Linked DNA regions of Pseudobacteriovorax antillogorgiicola. The protein of the gene in region 1 binds, or shares a complex with, the protein of each later gene. Links are inferred from orthologs where the notes say so. Each region holds a gene or a part of one and is shown on either strand. Other genes may lie near its edges.

Region 1 (10,646 bases):
ACTCCGAACAGGCGTCTAAAATCCCCATTGGTAGCATTAGGCAATACGGGATATCCGGAGGAATAAATTTGTCTTTCGACCCGCTGCGAAAAAGCTTGCTAAGGCTTCAGGATGAGATCAACTCCGAAAACCTGAATGTAGACGTGCCATTTACCGTGTTCAAAACAGGCAATCACACCATCAGCGTTCTTAGAAAAAGCCAATATATTTATTGGGTCCTTGTCACCGACGGACGCACCCAGGGAGTTAAGGTCGAGAGCATCTTAGCCACGAGTTTTAAGTTTTTCACGAAGCTCATCCCCCAGTGGAGTGGCGTGAAAGCTCCATTCTCGCCTATCGATGTTCTCTTATCGAAAGCTAAACTCTCGTCTATCGAGCAACTCTATACCTTTGACTTTCGCTACCCGGTAGCAAGGAAAGCCTATGAAAAAGCCACCCGCGGCGATTTAGCACCAGCATTCCGGGCCCATAGCCGCGGGGTAAAGCAGAAATCTGATTTCACTGGCGTCAGCTTTGAGTTCAACAAGGTGACCTTTGCTCACCAGGAAGGAACGCAGACAGAGCGAAACTTCTTCGTGCAACAGCTGAAACATGCCAACCAGATTACTAGTTCCGAAATTGAAATTCATGACCCCTCGGGGGAAACCAACATCCTGGAAGCAGAGCAAGTCTGGGAGAACTTAGACTGGGATGTACTCGTGGGTGCAGAGAACATCAAGATGAATAATCGCGTTGAAATGAAAGTCAAAAAAGCTAGTAGCTACAGCAAGAAGAACCCTCGTTACCTCTTTGACCCTTATATGAAATCTCCTATCAATATATTTTCAAGTTTGAATATAACCGATCGGTTCACAGACGCCCGCGAGTTCCAAAAGGTTATCAATCTTATGCGTTACTATCTGGCATTGCCTTTGAGAGAGGTACCGACAATACCGGTGTACTCCCATCAACGGCAGCTTCAGTACAAACTCGATAACACGCTCATGAACCCCATGGATGATATTCGCAATATTAAAGTCAGCCCCACATATCTAGGGAAGATGAGTTTAAACGCCCACATTTCTTTTCCCAGCCAATACCTAAAGCATATGTCTCAGAAAAAGCCCTTTCAGATCAGACGAGCTATGGCCCTAGCCTATGGCATGGATGCTAACTACTGGGCTCAGAAGCAGCTTCGTGAGAGATGGAGTTGGATGTTCCAATATATGGGTTGGGTCACTGTGCAACCACTTAAGCTAATCAACTTCAAGGTTCCCGACTTCGAATTCATCAATGAAACAAAGCGCACCGTCGATGCGTTTGAAATGCTCAACCAGGCTGTGACGCCCATGGAACACCTGAACGCTTTCAGCACCCTATTCGATTCTGCCTACCCGGTTCAGCTCATACGAGCCCTATGTTTACTCGGGGACTATAGGCGGCTGCCACGCCTGCTATCCTTTAGCACCCAGGCCAAGCACAAACCCCTTGATACAGGTGACATGAAGCGCGCGAAAAACACCTTTGCCAAGCTCAACCATAAGGTTATCAAGTCACGCACCAAGTTTCCCAAGTCCTTTACGTTCAAAACAATCGATCGTAAATTGGCAGCATTCGATCCCAACAACTTTATCGATAATCGCGCCCGGCCACAGCTTAGCAAGATTAGAATCACTCCCATTAAACGCAAGGATATCGAGTATCTTGTAGACCTAAACCTCAACCTTACCAATAGTGAGCGAAAGACAGTTTATGTGTATATCAAACTAGAGCAGAGTGGTTCAGTTAACTTCGGGCGATTTGTCTTATTCGACCAAGTGATCAAGCTGTCAACAACCAGCAATCGGTCTACAAAAAGAGCCAATGCTCGGACGAGCTTCTATATCAACGGCAAATCGAGCCCATTTGGCTCACCTTTGTCGGATCTGATTATCGGTCTCGGAGGAACATTTAATATTCACATCAGCCTGTCCGAAGATACGCAAACTTGGAGCGATTCCCGTTTTATACAAACTGAGCTCGGTGAGTCTGGGGTAAAAATTCTCTAAACGAGGTGAGTCTCCAAATTACTGTTGACATAAATCTCAGAATGAGCAAAAACTGAGCCTCACTTCTGGTGGCTATGGCGAAGTGGTTAACGCATCGGATTGTGATTCCGACATACGTGGGTTCGATCCCCACTAGCCACCCCACTTTATTTTCCCCCTTTAGAATTCCTAACTGTTTTTTTGATCTACGAACAGACAGGCTCCATGGCATTCAAGTGACGAATGGCTTGTGTGATAATTCTTTGATGCGGCGACATCAACCTAAATCAAAAGTCGGGCTGGATTTTTTTGAGTAAAAAAAGACCGGGAAAACCCGGCCTTAGTATCTAGTCGATGATCTTTATTTCTGAGCGCCGCCGCTGATTCTCGATCCACTTCATGGTTTGATCTCCAATCTGCTCCTGGCGTAAACGCTGACCAAGCTGTCCTTTAACCTTGCGGAACTCATCATTTCCAGCAAATTCCTTTTTCTCTAGATAGAAGAAATAAGCACCCGGACCAACTTTTACAGGTGCTGTGAACTGCTTTTCATCCAAACCTTCGATGGCCTGACGAAAAACCGGTGCTAGGTCCTTCAAGAGAACAGGAGGCATCTTCCCACCGTTCTCACGCCCGCTTTCACTATCAGAATAAACGCGCACCGCTTTCGAAAAGTCGAGACCATCTTTAAGTTCGCTATAGACGCGATCGACAATTTCCTCTTTGCCTTTTTTCACACTGTCTGGACCAGAACTGGGAATGCGAATAAAAAGCTGTCTTAGCGTCAGCTTAATGCTCTCTCCGCTGGCACCAGTTTGCTGGAGATAGTAGATTTCAACATCCTTATCCGTAATCTTCACAGACGGCAAAATCTCACGTCCTTGAAACTGAGAGATTAACATCTGCTTACGCCAGTCTCGGCGATACTGCTCATAGGTCATCCCTTCTTGAGCGAGTGCCTGACGCAAAGAGTCTCGCGTGAGATTTCGACGCTTAATGAACTTGTCGATCTCAATTTCTAACTCCTCGTCGCTAATCTCTAGGTCGAGTTCCTCGGCCTTCTGAAGAATCAGCTTAAGATTGATCGAATCCTGAAGGGCGATGGTGAATTCATCATCATCTTTGGTGGCGGGATAAGGGGAGACCTCCACAAGGACTTTTTTGCGCACTTTCTCCTGAACTTCGCTGTAGGTAATCGGCTCTCCATTAACTTCAGCGACCACACGATCGATTAACTCTTCTCCAAATGCAACTGATTGAAAGAAAAAATATGATAATATTACAATGGCTTGGGCGATTCTACGGGAACCGCACTGAGTGCCAATTCTACCCATTTCTGGTATTCCTTTTCCTGCTTTTGCTTGCGCAATTCTAATTCGATCTTAGGCCTTGCCTCTCCTAGGCTCAGTTTGGACTTTGGGAGTTTTTTTTCAAGCTTTATTATATGGAAACCATAGGTCGATTTGAGGATGCCTCTAATTTCTCCCCGGCGCATGGAAAAAGCTACATCAAAGATACGTGGCATATCCCCCTTGGCAAATGGCCCTAGCAGACCGCCATTCTCTGCTTCTGGTGTGATCGACATTTCACGAGCGTAACGCTCGAAATTATGGACCCGCACCCGGTGCCGTACTCGCTTGGCCTCGTTCTCTGAAGCCAAAACAATTTGACGTATCACAACCCGCTTAGGAAACTCGAAGCTCTTAATATTGGCAGAGTAATAATCAGCAACCTCCTTGTCCGTGACCTCAACCTGGGCAAAGATCCTTTCATTCAGGTACTGAAGAATGATATCCCGCTCGCAAAGCCTATTTTTAAGCCTTTCTTTGTCAGTTGCTGCCAAGAAAAATTCGTTGTTCTGATCGATCGTTTTCTGCCAATCACCGACACAATCTGTGTAACGCGCAGGATCTGAAAGGTTAAAATCGCTGTCTTGCTCGATGAACTCAAAGAGAAGCTTGCGTTCGATCAAGTTTGCAACCAAGCGCTCTCTTAGAGCTTTTAGCTGCTCCTCGCGGTTATACACTTCAGGAATGGATGTTAGGTCGCTATCGTCGATGAGACCCTGGGTAAGAAGGTTATACTCCCACTCAACATCGTCATATGTGATCGCCTTATCGCCAACCACAAGCAAATTTTTGTTATTCGCAAATCGATCGTAGGAGAGATCGTCGGAATCGGGAATATAGATCCCAGTATTTAAAATTTTCCAAAAATAGACCCCAAAACCAAAGAAAAGAATGGTGATCGAGCCGTAAAGATACTTTTTTAACATAGCCAAAGCCTTCAGTATTTCGTCAGCATATCCAGGGCATAGATAAGCCCGTCGAGACCTTGAAAGGCCTCGTCCAACGCTTCTACTGTCACTATCATACTGTAGTCAGGATTGATCTTAAAAACATCTGGCCTTTTTTCGCTGGCTTTGAGTAGCCTTTTGATATGCTCCTTTTCCAAAGATCCAAAAGTTAGCTCGTATTTGCTGTCAGAAACTCGCGACAACGTTACGGCTCTTTGGGTTCTAAGCATCAACTTCAGGCGAGCAACCTGAAATATGGCCCCGCCATCTGCTGGCAATGGTCCATAGCGATCCTGGACTTCAGATTTGATCTCTTCTAGCTCTTCAATCTCAAGGCTAGAGAAGATTCTCTTGTAAATGTTCAGGCGCTGAGACTCAGCATCAATATATGTGGGAGGTAGCGAAGCTTTGATGTCGATTTTGATTTCCGGGTCGATCTCGAACCGCTGTGGACCACCTTGTGACTTGCGAATCTCATCTTCCAAAAGTTGAGTATACATATCAATACCCACGTCACTGATATGCCCCGACTGCGCTCCTCCAAGCAAGTCTCCCGCACCGCGCATTTCAAGATCGTAGTTAGCAATATAGAACCCAGCACCAAGCTCTTGGTGAGCTGCGAGAACCTGGAGTCTCTGCTCTGCGTCCGGTGTCATCATCATATGGGCTTTGGTTAAAAAGTAGGCATAAGACTGACGGCTAGACCGCCCGACTCGCCCTCGCATCTGATAGAGTTGCGACAAACCAAACCGATCAGCACGATTAACAAGGATAGTATTGACATTAGGCATGTCAATCCCAGACTCGATGATGGTAGTGCAAAGCAGCACTGAGAACTTTTGCTCTAGAAAGTCGACAATTACCCTCTCAAGCTCCTGTTCCGTCATCTGCCCATGACCTACCCGAATATCAACTCCTGGGACCAGATCAGACAGGTACGATCTTAATTCTAGGATATCCTCGACTCGATTGTGAACAAAGAACACCTGCCCACCCCGAGCCACCTCTTTTTCGATGGCAGCTTTGATAATACTATCGTCCCATTGAACCACATAGGTTTTTACTTCTAGCCTTTCCGTCGGAGGCGTCATGATCGTAGAGATGTCGCGGAGACCTAGCAAAGACATGTGAAGTGAACGAGGGATCGGGGTTGCTGTTAGCGTAAGAATATCCGATGAGGCTTTCAGAGCCTTTAATTTCTCCTTGTGCCCGACTCCAAAGCGTTGTTCCTCATCGACCACAATCAAACCAAGGTTGCGAGCCTTGACATCCTTGCTCAACACGCGATGAGTGCCGACTAGAACATCAATACGGCCCTGATTGAATTTATCAATCACATCCTTCGCTGCCTTCGCTTTCACAAATCGATTTAATAGGGCTACCACGACACCATATTTCTCAAAGCGCTTTTGAAAGGTATTGAAGTGCTGGTAGCTAAGAACAGTAGTTGGGGCCAAGACCATAACTTGGAAGCCATCTATGACAACCCTCATGGCAGCTCTAATGGCAACCTCAGTTTTTCCAAAACCAACATCACCACAGATTAGTCGATCCATCGGATGCGCGGAACTCAAGTCAGCGTTAACCTCATCTATACAACGCAACTGATCATCGGTTTCCTCGTAGGGAAAATCAGCTTCTAATTGAAAGTATAGATCATTGGGGTTTGAAAAAGCCGTACCTGGGCTTGTCTTTCGCTGGGCATGTATTTTAAGTAGCTCATCAGCCATATCCTTAACAGCTTTTTTAACTCGCTGCTTTTTCTTGGTCCAGCCTTGGCTTTTAAGGCGATCTAAATGAGGTGACGAGCTGCTACCGCCAGAGTATTTCTGTAATTGCTCCAATTTATCGACCGGCAGATAGATCCGATCGCCACCGGCATATTCAATCACCAAAAATTCTGAGGAAAGGCCTGCGACCGAAATATTTTTCATTCCACAGTAGCGGCCAATCCCGTGCTCAATATGAACAACAAGTGAGCCTTCTTTAAGATCGCGAAACGAGCTTAGAACAGCCTTCAAGGACTTCTTGGTTGACATAGCTCTTCGCTTTGGTTCACCAAAGAATGCATGCTCTGGGATGATCAAACATTGATGAAGATCAAGATAAACAGGCTGTGATAGATCCCCCCTAAGGATAGTCACGGACTGATCTTCATAAACATGGCGAAGACATGCCATAACGGGTTTCTTTGACTCTTGCCAAGAAATGTTATGAGCATCAAAAACACTAGAGACTCTCTGCTGCTGAGATTTCGATTGAACAAGTACAAAAACCCTCTGCCCCTCTTGGAGAGTTTCAGCAATCAAGCGCACAGAAGTGTCTAGGTTAAGCGGCCCTAACGTTCGCGACTGCCCGTCCCAAATCTTTGGACCCTCGCGGAAGGGGTTACCAAACTCGATCAGTGGCTGACTAGGTTCTGGCAGTGGCGCAGAAAAGTGCTCTTCTGGAGGGTAGCTCGCCTTGCCGCTTTCTAGGTCCGACTTAAAAGCATTCCTGATATTTTTGGTAAATGAACCATAGTCGTCAACATGCCGTGGCCACGATCCATGTGACAGAATGGGAACACCCTCAATTTGATCCCAAAGTGACCGTTGGCCACTGCTCCGCCGCAACAGAGGAAAAAACAGTGGTAAGGTAGGAAAACGAAAACCTTTTAGAAGAGCATCTACCATGCCCTGGCGTTCGTGACGATCCAAACGTTCATTCGTTAAAAGGAATGTGTGTAAGTCTTGGCTATAGGCTCGATGATTTGAGTGATGAAAGTCAAGTTCAAGGGCAGGCGGGATGAGGCACTCGTTGATTTCTCCTGTGGATCTTTGACTGACGGGATCGAAAGTCCTCATAGTGCTCAGTGTATCTGCGATGAATTCAATGCGTACCGGTTGATCTTGATGAAGCGTGAAGATATCAAGAATACCTCCTCTCTGGGAGTAAAACCCGGGTTCAGTCACCACATCACTTTCCTGGTAGCCTAGATCCCCAATCCTATCGAGTAATTCATCTGAATCGAACTCATCTCCTCTTTTCAGCGGAATGGTTAGCTTTCTCAGTTCGGAGAGTTCAAGCGTAGCTTGCATCAACCCTGGGAAACTAGCTAAAACAACTTTGAACCCTTGTCCTTGCGCTAGCTGACTCAAAGCGTTCATACGCTGGTGCAAAATACGAGCTTGGTTTGCGTAGCGATCACTTCCCCAAAACTGACTTGCAGAAAGCTCAAAGGTTTTGACAGCACCATGAAAGTTCTCGGCGATCAACTCATGCCAGCGCTTGAACTCACGACTATGTGGTAAAAGCACTACAATAGTGCCCTGCCCGTCGCTGCCACGAAACTCTTCCTCAATGGCAACCAAGGTTAAAAACTCAACCTGGACCGGCTGAGCCCCAAGAATATTCAATACCGAATTGTCATAACTTGAGGCATCAAGGCCTTTCAGGTAAGGCTCTAGGGCCACTACTACAGACTTTTTGACACTTTCCATAATCCACTACCTACAGATCTTTCGCCAGAATTCCATGTTTTCCTAGGTGCCGCTTGTGACCCCATCGTTTTTCCTATAAAAGGAGACGTACATCTTCGTAAATGCGGGTCTTCCTGTAAATAATCTACCAAAAAGTTGCTGGTATTCGTTCCGCAAAGTCAAAAGATCTCACAGGAAGTAGGAATTATCCGACAGTATAGGGGAAGAGAATGGAACTAAAGTCTCGCGTCGTTGCAAATAAAAGACTGCTGGTCGCTAACCGAGGCGAAATCGCAACCCGAATTTTTCGTGCAGCCACCGAACTCAATATGCAAACAATCGCTATTTACAGCCATGAAGATCGCTTTTCAGTCCATCGCTTCAAAGCTGACGAAGCTTATAAAGTGGGGCAAAAGGGAGCTCCTCTTGAAGCCTATCTAAACTGGCAAGAGATTGTGGAACTCGCTGTAGATAAAAAGATCGACGCCATTCATCCCGGCTACGGATTTCTTTCTGAGAACGATGAATTTGCAAAGGCCTGCGAAGACAATGACATTCTATTCTGCGGCCCAAATTCAACGATACTAAAAGCATTTGGAGACAAACTCACGGCCAAAAAAGTGGCACTCGATGCTGGTCTGCCTGTCATTCCAGGCACACAAAACCCCGTTGAAACCCTTGAAGAAGCCAAAATCAAGGCCCAAGAGATTGGCTACCCAATCACCCTAAAGGCTCTCTCAGGAGGAGGTGGCAAAGGAATTCGAATCGTCAAAGACGAACCCGAGTTGATCGAAGCCTTCAATCGTGCTCGCTCCGAAGCTATGAGTTCCTTTGGCAAAGCAGATGTCTACTTAGAAAAAAATATTCAAAACCCCAAGCATATCGAAGTTCAGATTGCTGGTGATTGCCATGGTCAAGTGATCCATCTCTTCGAGCGTGATTGCTCGATCCAAAGACGCCATCAGAAGGTCGTTGAACTAGCCCCAGCCATCGGGATCTCTACTGAGACTCGAAGCCAGGTCCTAAAGTACGCCGTGGACGTGGCCAAAAGCGTTGATTATGTTGGTATAGGAACGGTTGAGTTTCTCGTCGATCAAGATGGAAAACCATATTTTCTTGAAGTTAATCCACGAATCCAGGTGGAGCACACAGTTACAGAGATGATTACGGGTGTCGACCTGGTTCAGATGTCCATCCTGATGGCTGCGGGCCGGAAGATGAATCACCCAGCGATTGGCATTGATGGCCAGGAAAGTATCAAAGCCCGCGGCGTAGCCATCCAATGCAGGATTACAACAGAAAATCCTCAAAACGACTTTGCTCCAGATACGGGTGTAATCCTTGCTTATCGACCAGCTCAAGGGTTTGGAATTCGTTTGGACGAAGGCCTAGGTACCTCAGGCGGCCTTGTAACACCTTACTATGACTCCCTTCTAGTGAAGGTCACGGCCCATAGCTTCGACCTCTATGGCGCAGCTCGAAAAATGTCACGGGCTTTGAAAGAGTTCCGCATTCGGGGTGTAAAGCATAATATTCCGCTGTTGATCAATATCCTTGAGCACCCAAACTTTTTGGAAAGTTCAATAGACACAAGCTTCTTATCCAGCCATCCTGAGCTATTCCAATTTAAGCAACCTAGAGATCGAGCGACGCGCCTACTCAAGTTTATCGCTAATACAACGGTCAATAACCCTCATAATTTAAGCTCTAAAAACCGGATCGCAGTCGGGGAAAGCTACTCCTTGCCAAAGACTTCGGAGTTTGAAAAGGACTCAGCCGTCACTGCCAAGAAGATCCTGGAGCAAGCGGGCCCAAGCGGGCTCCAGAGCTGGGTCAAAGAACAAAAGTCCCTGCTGTTGACAGATACTACAATGCGAGACGCCCATCAGTCTCTGTTCGCCACGCGATTGCGAAACTACGATATCTTGCAAGCTTCGGATTACTATCGCACCCATGCTGATCAGTTTTTCTCATTGGAAGTGTGGGGTGGAGCAACGTTCGATACCTGCATGCGCTTTCTAAAAGAAGATCCCTGGGAGCGTCTTGCCATCCTTCGTGAGAAGATTCCAAACATCATGCTTCAGATGCTGTTCCGGGGCTCCAATGCAGTAGGATACACCAACTATCCTGAATGGGTCGTTCGTGACTTTGTGCGACTGACCTGTGAAGCAGGATTGGATGTATTCCGCATTTTCGATTGTTTGAACAATGCTACTCAGATGGTCACAGCCATTGAAGAAGTCAAAAAGCATGGAAAAGTTGCTGAGGCCTGCGTTTGCTACACAGGAAATATTCTCGATCCTAGCAAGACCAAGTACACTCTTGATTATTTTGTCAAGGTTGCCAAAGAACTAGAGACTATGGGTGCTGATATCCTGTGTATCAAGGATATGGCTGGCTTGCTCCGCCCCAAGGCTGCGGAAGTTTTGATCAAAGAGCTCAAGAACAGTATCGACCTACCAATTCACTTGCATACCCATGCCAGCTCAGGATCATCGGAAGCCATGTTGCTCGCGGCGGCGGGAGCCGGCTGTGACATCGTCGATGGGGCCGTAAGCTCCATGTCCGGTTTAACATCACAGCCAAGCCTGAATGCTACGATCTCATCTTTAGAAGGGCAAGACAATTGCCCCACCGTACCTCTCAAGGTTCTCGACGAACTCAGCCGCTATTGGGGCAGCGTTCGAGAGAAATACCATGCTTTCGATCCTGGTTTGAAAGCGACATCAACGGATGTCTACGAGCATGAAATCCCTGGTGGCCAATATTCAAACCTCGTGGATCAAGCTCGAAGAGTCGGAGTCAGCCCGAACGAGTTTTACCAGCTGACCCTTCGCTACAAAGAGGTCAATCAACTCCTCGGTGATATTGTTAAAGTGACCC
Region 2 (10,050 bases), on another replicon or contig:
AGCAATGGTAATCACTACGACTGTCTTTTGCGGATCGGTGTGACAAATCAAGGGAAGGCTATCGCCAAGTATGTTTGCCTTAGGATGCGCTACGATTCCATTAGCTTTTACCAGGTCGATCAAGATCTAAAAAGCGATTTGATCCACTATTCTAGGCCCCACAAAGCTTCTCGGGAGAACTTTTATTCGATCACAGCTAGGGCTCTCCAGGGAATGGTCATCTATCCTGGGGACTATACCAACTTTTTTAGCTTTCGCTTCTCATGTACAGACAAAGACCTCATGAATCAAAATATGCCGATTTTTGAAAGCTACTACGACCTTTTCGGAGAAGATTATCAGGGTAAAACTAAGGAAGCGTTTGTCGTCCAGGGAAAAAAGATCACAGAAAAGCTTCGGAAAAGAATTGATCAGATATAGGAAATACATTGGCGAAGAGGGTAATGGAAGCCGCTGAGTTACGATCTATTACTTGTAATATTTCCAGCTAAAACCCTTGATGGGAGTAGATTTTGATGAACTTGGGTGAGAATGTTGTAAGTTTTCAGAGCTTTCGTGCCAAGGCGATTGACAAAAGGCTCGTTCGTTGACTTTTGAGTCATTATTCGCGATAAAGGTGGACATGTGACAGGGTCATGCTTTGTCTGGTTGCGGAGCAACTTCCATAATTCTTAAAAAGGGTTGGCAGATGGATAGAAACTTAGCGTTAGAATTTGTTCGGGTTACGGAAGCGGCGGCGTTGTCTTGTGGTCGTTGGATTGGTCGTGGAGATGAAAAGGCGGCGGATCATGCAGCCGTTGAATCGATGCGAAAGGCTTTTGATTCAATCAGTTTCGACGGCACCATCAAAATAGGCGAGGGTGAGCGAGACGAAGCTCCTATGCTGTATATTGGGGAAAAGGTGGGGTCTGGTCAAGGACCCAAAATTGATATTGCATGTGACCCCTTGGAAGGAACTTCAATCACAGCTCAGGGTCGAAGTGAGGCACTGGCTGTGATTGCTGCTGCAGAAGAAGGGAACTTTCTTCACGCACCCGATACTTATATGCAAAAGTTGGCCTGCGGCCCTCAAGGGCGCGGGGTTATTGATATCCGCGAATCGCCGACTTGGAATGTAAAGAAGCTAGCAGAGGCTACAGGGCGGGATGTGGAAGACCTTATGGTTATCATCTTGGACCGCCCCAGACATGAAGATCTAATTGCAGAAGTACGAGAGGCTGGAGCGCGAATTCGCTTGATCGGTGATGGTGATGTTTCAGCTGCAATTGCGACGGCCCAAGGTGAAACGGGAGTTGACTTACTCATGGGAGTTGGAGGGGCTCCAGAAGGCGTGATTGCAGCAGCAGCGCTACGATGTCTTGGTGGCGAAATGCAGGGTATCCTCAAGTTCCGTAAAGAAGACGAGAAAGAGCGGGCTCGAAAGATGGGCATCACAGACTTCGACCAGATTTACTCTCATGAGGAGCTTGCTAGTGGTAATGTTATGTTCGTGGCTACTGGGGTTACCAATGGCAGTTACTTAAAGGGTGTTCGCTATAACTCTTATGGTGCCACGACCCACTCGATCGTCATGCGTTCTGAGTCAGGCACCATTCGGGAAATTACAAGCCGTCATCATTTCTCTAAGAAGCCAAACTACGGCTGGTAAGGGCCAGGCTTTCTGGTTAGGATGATAAAAGCTCCAATGGCCTCAAAAATAGGGGCCGGAGTTTTGCTCTTATGCTCTGTTCGGCTTTTTGTTTGACTGACATAGATTCCTTTAAAGATTTAGACTCTTCGAATTTATTTTGAGTCTGGACCACCGTTTTCTTAGCTCCACGGCGGTGTTCTATAAATCTATCGACAAAATCCATGGTCAACTCCTATTTATTTCGACTGTTATTGAAAGTGAGCTTTGCTTCTACTTTTCTTGCCAACTGTAGGGTCGCGTCACTGGCTTTAGGGCTTAAGTGAGTGACTTCCCCCGCGCTACTTACTCGGATCTGGTCACCTGAAATTCCCGATTCCTGGAGTAGCTGCGATATCTTAGTGGCGCGCTCTAAGGCGAGCTGTCTATTTTGAGGCATTGTACCTCTAGGATCAGCATAGCCTGTAAGCTCGACTCGGGCGCGGCTGTCCATGCTGAGTAAGCTCGTGAGTGCTGATAGTTCTTTATGATTCATAACTGCCTGTGTAGCATCCCCAGACTCAAAGAATGCGATGGTCGAAACAAAGGCGTGGTTCTGAATGTCTTCTAAGTCAGAGTTCTTGGATACACGTGGTGCTGCTTCACTGGCTTTTCGAAACTCGCCGTAGTCTCGATCCCAAGATTGAACGGCCTTGGTCATGAGCCTGGTTTCAGTTGCCATTTCCCGTGCTTCATCAGCTTTTTTTATTGCCAAATCGCGTGTGCTCAGGGCTCCAGTTGCAATGTACCGGTTCAGGAGGTCTAAAGATTCTTCGTAAGTGTTTTTACTCTCCTTGGCCAGTCTCGGGAAGATCTCGTCAACGTCATGGCGCTCCATTGCTGAAATAGCTTGTTTAGCTTCATAGAATTCTTCCGGGGAGTTCTTGGGAAGGCTAGAACAGCCGACTAGAACGAATAATGATATGAGGTTAACTGTGATGATCCGCATCCTTGTGTCTCCATTAGTAAGTCGGGGAGAGAGCTTTCCAGCTTGAAGTACTCTGACGCCAATATATTTAATTCAAGCTCTTCTAAGCTCTCTCGCTCTTGAAGTCATGCCACTTACCTGGTGAATCTTGTCACCTCAGTACAAACTACGGCCATGAGCTTCGAAAAGTTACTTGCTTAAACTACGAAGCATCCAGGCTGCTTCTTCGTGGAACTCACTCCTCTCACTGAGCATATCGGCGGTGGTGGAGTCATTATTTTGTTCTGCAATAGCCACGCCCTCTCGAAGTTTTGAGACAATATGCATATGATCCCGTTCCAAATCTTCGAGCATGGTCTGAGCATTGGTCTCACCAGCATCAGCTTCGACAATTGTGGTTAGGTCCAGGAATGCTTTCATCGAACCTGGCGTATAGAATCCTAGGGCTCGGATACGTTCCCCAATTTCATCGATCGCCTCAAACAGGTTATGATACTGCTTATCGGTGAGTTCGTGAATCCCAATAAACTTGCCACCCTCCACATTCCAGTGGTAATTTAGCGTTTTGGTGTAGATGGCAAACGAATCGGCAAGCACTTGGTTGAGGACCTTTGCCGTAGCCAATCGTTTGCTGTCCTGACCGATTTTATCGGATGGTTTAGGTTGAAAGTGATTAAGTGCCATAGTCATAATTTAGGCTCCTTATTCGAAATTAGCTTAGGTTCCAAAGTATACAGATCTAAAATCGAAACGAATCCGACTTAGAATCTTTCGCTTGCGCTATTTACAGCGGTCTTCAGGTCGTCCCATGCAAACTTGACCCCAATTTTGACATCTTCAGAAGCACTCGCTGAAGAGTTTCGGAGTTCTTCTAGCTTTTCTTCCGCGATGTCTCGTTTGCTTTTAAGATCCGCGATGGTGCCGGTAATTTTCGTTTTGCTCGCTTCAGTTGCTTCGTCAAATTTAGTCGCGATATTTTTTGATAGTTCTGCCACACGACTGTTGGCTTCGTCTAGCGTCGTCTCGACACTCTTGATAAGTTCTTCGCTAGTCATACTGATTCCTCCTGCATTGCGTCTAAGGGTTGCGAGCAGCTCGCCCGCTACTATGGATTTTGCAACAGCCGTTCCATGAACGTAACTTATTGAAATTACGAAGTCATTGTCTGCCCACTGTAGGGCTGGTCCTACACACCATCGGCAATCCCATACAGGACTCTTTCGTGTATTCACAGGTTTAGTGATAGTCTATACTCAGAATATCTTAACCTGACTATTATGCGTGGTAGGTACAAACTTTGAGGTATCTTTGTTTCTTTGTTTGGGGGTTCTGGGCATCGCTTGTCCAAGGTGAAACCGTCTATGTCTATCCTGGCAATCTGCCCATCTCGGGAGTTGATGGTCGAGAAACCGTTGAGGGAATCATTCCAAGCTTGATCAGCGCTGCATTCGATCGGGTAGGGATTAAGTCGCAGTTTCAAGTTCTGCCGTTTAAAAGAGCTCTCGCCGAAGCAACACTGGGTCGAGGTTTAGTAGCTGGGATTATTTCAACTCCGGAGCGACGGAAATCACTTCAGTTTTCAGCACCGATTTTCTACAGCTATATTGGGTTGATAACTCGTCAGAAGGATAAGTTCCAAAAAGACGCTCTCGTCAAACTTCATGGTAAAGCAGTGGGAACAAAGCTAGGCTTCCGCTTCCCGGAGCCGTTGGAGGGTAAGGTAAGAAAAGGCTTGGTGGATCTGGTTTATGGCAGTCATGAGGTGAACCTGGAAAGGCTCTTGAAAAAACGCATATCCGCCATAGCCCTGAATCTAGAAACGGCCAAGCTTCTGAAGCTCGACCACCCAAAAGCCTTTAAGAAGCTCAATATCATTTCATTTCAGGATATGAGAGTTGATTTCTACCTCGCTGGAAAAAAAGGAAAGTACGACGTCCTCATAGAGGAGTTTAATCGTGGCTTTCAACAAGTTCCCTTGGAGCAGAGAACGCTTATTATCGATCGGGTCTTCCGCAAGCTTGGTCGTACTACAGCAGCTCACAAATAATCTTTCAGATATTCCCCAGTCACAGATCGCTTCAACCTTGCTACTTTCTCAGGTGTCCCTTGGGCCACCAGCTTGCCACCACGGTGTCCGCCTTCAGGGCCAATATCGACGATCCAGTCAGCGCATTTAATAACATCAAGGTTATGCTCGATAATCACGATAGTATTACCGTTGTCCGCTAATCTTTGTAAGACCCTCAACAACTGAGCAATGTCATGAAAATGAAGGCCAGTGGTCGGCTCGTCCAGAATATACAGGGTTCGGCCTGTGTCGCGCTTCGCAAGCTCGCGAGCGAGTTTGATTCGTTGGGCCTCTCCTCCGGAAAGCGTCGTTGCCGATTGACCTAACTTGATATAGGACAGACCGACATCCATAAGGGTGGTTAAGACTTCGAGAATCTTAGGGTGGTTGGCAAAAACGTCACAGGCTTCGGCCACCGAAAGATCTAGCACATCTGCAATGGAACGTCCTTTGTACAAAATCTCGCAGGTCGAATCATTGAAGCGGCGGCCTTGGCAAACTTCACAAGGCACGAAAACATCTGCAAGGAAGTGCATCTCGACTTTAATAGAACCATCTCCCTGACAGTTTTCGCACCGGCCTCCTTTGACATTGAAGCTGAAACGGCCTTTTTTATAGCCTCGCAGCTTCGATTCTGGAAGCAAGGCGTAGAAGTCTCGAATCAAGTCAAATACCTTAGTATACGTAGCTGGATTGCTTCGAGGGGTTCGGCCAATGGGCTTCTGGTCGATGTTGATGATTTTATCGATATGCTGGATACCCTCGATCTTATCGTGGGAGCCCACAGCTCGCTCACTATGATGGAGCTTCTTAGCAATAGCGGGGTAGAGGATTTGATTGATCAAGGTCGATTTGCCTGCACCCGAGACTCCAGTTACTGCAGTCATGACTCCCAAGGGAATATCGACGGTAATATTTCTCAGGTTGTTTTCTTTGGCGCCGATGATTCTAATTCGCGGACTAGACGGCGTCACATGACGTCTCTCTTCAGGAACTTCGATGTTCAGCTTGCCACTGAGATACTTGCCTGTAACTGAAGTCCGTGCTCGCTTGATCTGGGCTGGTGTACCGTGTGCTGTAATCTGTCCACCTTCTACCCCGGCCCCAGGGCCGAAATCGACAACGTAGTCAGCCTCTTCAATGGTCTCCTGGTCGTGCTCTACGACGATCAAGGAATTACCCAAATCGCGGAGCTTGCAAAGGGTATGCAGCAGCTTTCGGTTATCACGTTGGTGAAGCCCGATAGACGGCTCATCGAGAATGTATAAGACACCTGTCAACTCGCAACCTATCTGAGATGCCAGACGTATCCGTTGAGCCTCGCCACCGGATAAGGTTGGCCCGTGGCGATTCATATTCAAATAACCAAGCCCAACGTTCACCAAAAACTCAAGTCGGTTGATGATCTCTTTAATCAATTCTTTAGCAATGAGTTGTTGATTGCCCGTGAGTTTCAGGCTCTTGAAGAACTTGAGCGCGTCTTCGATGGATAAAGCGCAGATATCCATGATGGATTTTTCAGCGACAAAGACTGTCAAAACCTCGTCCTTCAATCGCATACCCTGACAGCTGCTGCAAGGACTTGAAGACATATACTTCTGATACCAGGTTTTCATGGAGTCTGACTTAGTCTTCAAGTAGCGACGCATATAGCTGTGGAGCAGCCCCTCGTACTCGTGCGTCCAAGTACCGGCACTCTTTTCTCCTTCCCAAGAGATGGTGAGAGTCTTATCGCCACCATGGAGGATCAAATCCTTTTGCTTCTTAGGTAGACTCTTCCAAGGTGTGTCAAAGTCTATTCCCCATTGTGTCTCCATCGCTAGGAAGCGCTCCTTACTCCACGATCCGCCCTTATCTTCACCGCCATTGGTAAAGTAGTTCTGCCAGGGTACAACGGCCCCTTCGCGGATACTCAAGTTCTGGTCAGGAATGAATTTGTCGGGGTCCATGGCCATCACCGTACCAAGCCCGTTACAGTCGGTGCACATCCCTTGGGGGGAGTTGAAGGAAAACAAGGGTGGATCAAGTTCAGGGAAGGCAAAGCCGCAGCAGCTCCGTGCCTCGCTCATGCGCATGTCCTTACCGTCGACGACATGCACCACCAGCTGGCCTTTGCCAAGTTTTACAGTAGTTTCTACAGAATCTCGGAGGCGGGTACGAAACTCAGGGGCTCGCTTCTTGATGGCTAGTCGATCAACCACGACCTCGATGGTGTGCTTCTTATGTTTCGTTAAAGCTTGTACATCGTCGATGTTGCTGACGACACCGTTGACGCGAACACGGAGATAGCCTTCCTTTTTCAGCTCCTCAAGCAAATCTTTGTGCTCCCCCTTTCGATTTTCGATAATGGGAGCAAGGAGTAAAACTTTTGTCTTCGGTTCCAGCTCTAAAATCTGATTGGCCATGGATTCCGGGTCTCCACGGCCAACCTCTTCACCGCATTTATGGCAATGTTGAATGCCAATGCGAGCGTAGAGGACCCTTAAATAATCATAAACTTCAGTGATAGTTCCCACAGTGGACCGTGGGTTTTTACTGGCAGCTTTTTGCTCAATTGATATGGTGGGAGACAAGCCTCGGATTGTTTCATATTTGGGTTTGTCCATTTGCCCTAAAAACTGCCTGGCATAGGAACTTAAAGACTCTACGTAGCGCCTTTGCCCCTCGGCGAATATAGTGTCGAAGGCCATGGAAGATTTGCCAGATCCTGAAACGCCGGTAAAGACAACGAGCTTTTGTTTGGGGATGGTAAGGTTGATGTGCTTAAGGTTGTGCTCTTCAGCTCCCTTAACTTCGAGTTGATCATCGAAGCCTGTCTTCTTGCGTGTCATACTCCGCCTCCATTATGAGCTAGGTAGAATACCATATTTTTGTATGGATTCAACAAGGACTTGACTAATCCGTGAAATAAACCAACATGCGTCATGCCTACGAAACACTTTAGAGGGATCTCCATGTACGTTGTAATGTCTTTGTTTGCTGCACTCCTCTCTGCTGTTCCGGCTTCTTGGCTGGATCGTATCGCAGGTGGCCTTGCCACCCTTTGCTTTGACATCTTGCGCCTGCGTCGGGCTTTGGTCGTAAAAAACTTAGAGATTGCACTGGGGGACGTCTATGAACCCCACGAACGTTTGGCTATAGCTCGTGATTCCTATAAGAACTTCGTCTTGACAGCCTTTGAGTTTATCCGATCCAAGTACCATGACATTTCTGCCAATGTAGATATTCAAGGAGAGGAGAATCTCCGTCAAGCCTTAGAGCAGGGGCAGGGGGTCTACATACTGTGCTTCCACCTTGGAAATTGGGAGGCTATGGGTTCCTACATCACCAGAAACATTGCTCCAGCCCACGTTCTGGTCAAAAAGGTTGGTGGTGGAGGGATGAATCGTTTTGTCGAGGAGAATCGTGAGCACAATGAGTTCTTGTGGGTCAAAAGACAAAAGAAAGGCGATGGCTTCAAGGCAATAGTCGATATCTTAGATCGCAATGAGATCGTTGGGTTTGTCATGGATCAGGCACGTCCGGGGGAGCCGAGACTACCTTTTTTCGGGACTCCAGCCAAGACGAACACCAGCTTTGCTGCCATTTGGCAACGCCGACAAGCTCCGATTGTTCCTGCCTTTATGCACCGCAAGTCGGTAGGCAAGCATGTTCTGGAAGTGATGCCGGCTATCAACCTTGAGACTAGTGATAATACCGAGCAAGATATTCTCGATCACTCAGTCTTGTTTAACAAGGAAGTCGAGAAAGCAGTCCGCAAGTATCCAGACCATTATTTCTGGCTTCATAACAGGTGGAAAAGCTAGCGCAGAACATCTCAATAGCTCTTCTTAGTAGCTGCGGTTGAGTAGGGCTTCTCCCAAGCCTCTGATGAGCTTCACACGATCCCCAAACGGCTCTAAATTAACAAAGGCCTTCTGGGTCAATTCCTCGGCCATCTTGCGAGCATCAGCAGCAGTCATCAAGGCAAGATATGTGAGCTTACCCTGAGCTAAATCCTTGCCCTTTGACTTCCCGGTGCCTTCAGTGTCGTCGAGCAAGTCGTCGATGACCTGAAACGCAATCCCCAGATTGAGACCGAAATCATAGAAGCGATTTGCAGTATCATCATCTGCTTCGGCTGCAAGGGCTCCCACCTTACAAGCACAGGCAATTAACTTCCCTGTCTTGTGACTATGGATGAAATTAAGATTCTCGATGGTGAAGGAGTCTTTTCCGGTCCAGAACATATCTTGGTCCTGACCGAGAACCATTCCACGACCACCCCCAGCATCAGCGAGGCTCGATATAATCTGTGACTGAAACTTATGTGGAATATCCGGGTTTAGAGCTATGTGAAAAGCGTCTGTGAGCAGTGCATCTCCGGCCAGCAAGGCTGTGGGCTCGTCAAATTGCTTGTGGACGGTGGGTCGCCCCCGGCGCATGTCGTCATCGTCCATACATGGGAGGTCATCATGAATTAAAGAGTAGGTGTGAATCATTTCCACCGCCATTGCTGGCCCTAAGGCAGCACTTTGCTTGCCTTCGAGCCCGCTGCTGGCTAGGAGCGTTAAAAGGGGGCGTATTCGCTTGCCACGGCCATCTAGTGCGTATTGACAAGCACCGTGAACGGGCGACGCGCTGTTGTAGCGGGTTTGAGCAAGCTGTCGCAATTGGACTTCGATGTAATCCTGAAACAATTTGATTTCACTCGGAAAATTCAACCCTGGCTCCTCTGCAAATGTGAGTCGCCATTACAGCATCAATCAAGATCTGTGACAAGAGCTTTCCCGGTGCTATCAGGCCCTAGCGGAGAGTTGCAGTACGGGATGTGTTAGGCAACTGAATCGGGGTGAGTTGCAGTGTCTGACTCTTCGTTATGGTCGTCGCCTAAGAGGAACTCTCTCGATTTGTTGTTAGTATTAAAGAAGTGAAAATTGGTTTTCTGCTTTTTCGATTCGCGGACAGAGCTGTCGATATCAATGATGCCAATGAATTCAGTACGATTTAAAGGGTCCACATTGATGATCAAGCTGTGAACATGGTTGAAACAGAAGTAGAGCCCTAAGCCAGCACCACCACTAATGGAGTCGTCAAGGTTGGTGATGTTTTCTCCTTGAAAACATTTGCTCAAGTAGCTCATCACGTGGTCTCTTGTAATCGAGCCGAATGGATCGGTAACTGAAATCGCCAGCCGCTTCCCATCGCTGCCAAACTCAAGGCGGGCAGCCTGTTCGGGAGTCAGCTGGATTCGATTCGTTCGCTTCAGGTGATTGAAGAGCCTATTTCTTTGCCTATCTACTGGTGCATCGTAAATCGCGTTCATCAGAAACTCTTCAGTAACCGTCTCAACGTCGTTTAAAATCGAGCGCCTGAGGCCCATATTCCGGCATTGATCCTTCAGACATT

Evidence for each region.
Region 2: the proteins of mfd (region 1) and uvrA are in contact, whole or in part, in a crystal structure (PDB 4DFC), measured with the Escherichia coli proteins. The link is inferred for Pseudobacteriovorax antillogorgiicola from one-to-one orthologs.

The regions. Positions count from the first base shown.
Region 1 is NZ_FWZT01000001.1:206,809-217,454, forward strand. The notes cover bases 4,093-8,095. They hold mfd (transcription-repair coupling factor), read right to left. Parts: upstream 7,785-8,095; coding sequence 4,293-7,784; downstream 4,093-4,292. Other genes in these bases: B9N89_RS01100 (peptidylprolyl isomerase), read right to left, coding at 4,093-4,281; B9N89_RS01110 (pyruvate carboxylase), read left to right, coding at 7,994-8,095. In the rest of the region: B9N89_RS01085 (hypothetical protein), read left to right, coding at 1-2,027; B9N89_RS32355 (peptidylprolyl isomerase), read right to left, coding at 2,354-2,743; more of B9N89_RS01100, read right to left, coding at 3,286-4,092; more of B9N89_RS01110, read left to right, coding at 8,096-10,646. UniProt on the Escherichia coli protein: Couples transcription and DNA repair by recognizing RNA polymerase (RNAP) stalled at DNA lesions. Mediates ATP-dependent release of RNAP and its truncated transcript from the DNA, and recruitment of nucleotide excision repair machinery to the damaged site.
Region 2 is NZ_FWZT01000012.1:80,495-90,544, reverse strand. What follows is about bases 4,432-7,838. They hold uvrA (excinuclease ABC subunit UvrA), read right to left. Parts: upstream 7,494-7,838; coding sequence 4,632-7,493; downstream 4,432-4,631. Other genes in these bases: B9N89_RS16330 (lysophospholipid acyltransferase family protein), read left to right, coding at 7,617-7,838; B9N89_RS16340 (substrate-binding periplasmic protein), read left to right, coding at 4,432-4,641. Outside these bases: B9N89_RS16365 (AlbA family DNA-binding domain-containing protein), read left to right, coding at 1-420; glpX (class II fructose-bisphosphatase), read left to right, coding at 689-1,648; B9N89_RS16355 (OmpA family protein), read right to left, coding at 1,863-2,615; B9N89_RS16350 (Dps family protein), read right to left, coding at 2,784-3,284; B9N89_RS16345 (sll1863 family stress response protein), read right to left, coding at 3,356-3,649; more of B9N89_RS16340, read left to right, coding at 3,892-4,431; more of B9N89_RS16330, read left to right, coding at 7,839-8,468; B9N89_RS16325 (polyprenyl synthetase family protein), read right to left, coding at 8,493-9,365; B9N89_RS16320 (hypothetical protein), read right to left, coding at 9,476-10,050. UniProt on the Escherichia coli protein: The UvrABC repair system catalyzes the recognition and processing of DNA lesions. UvrA is an ATPase and a DNA-binding protein. A damage recognition complex composed of 2 UvrA and 2 UvrB subunits scans DNA for abnormalities.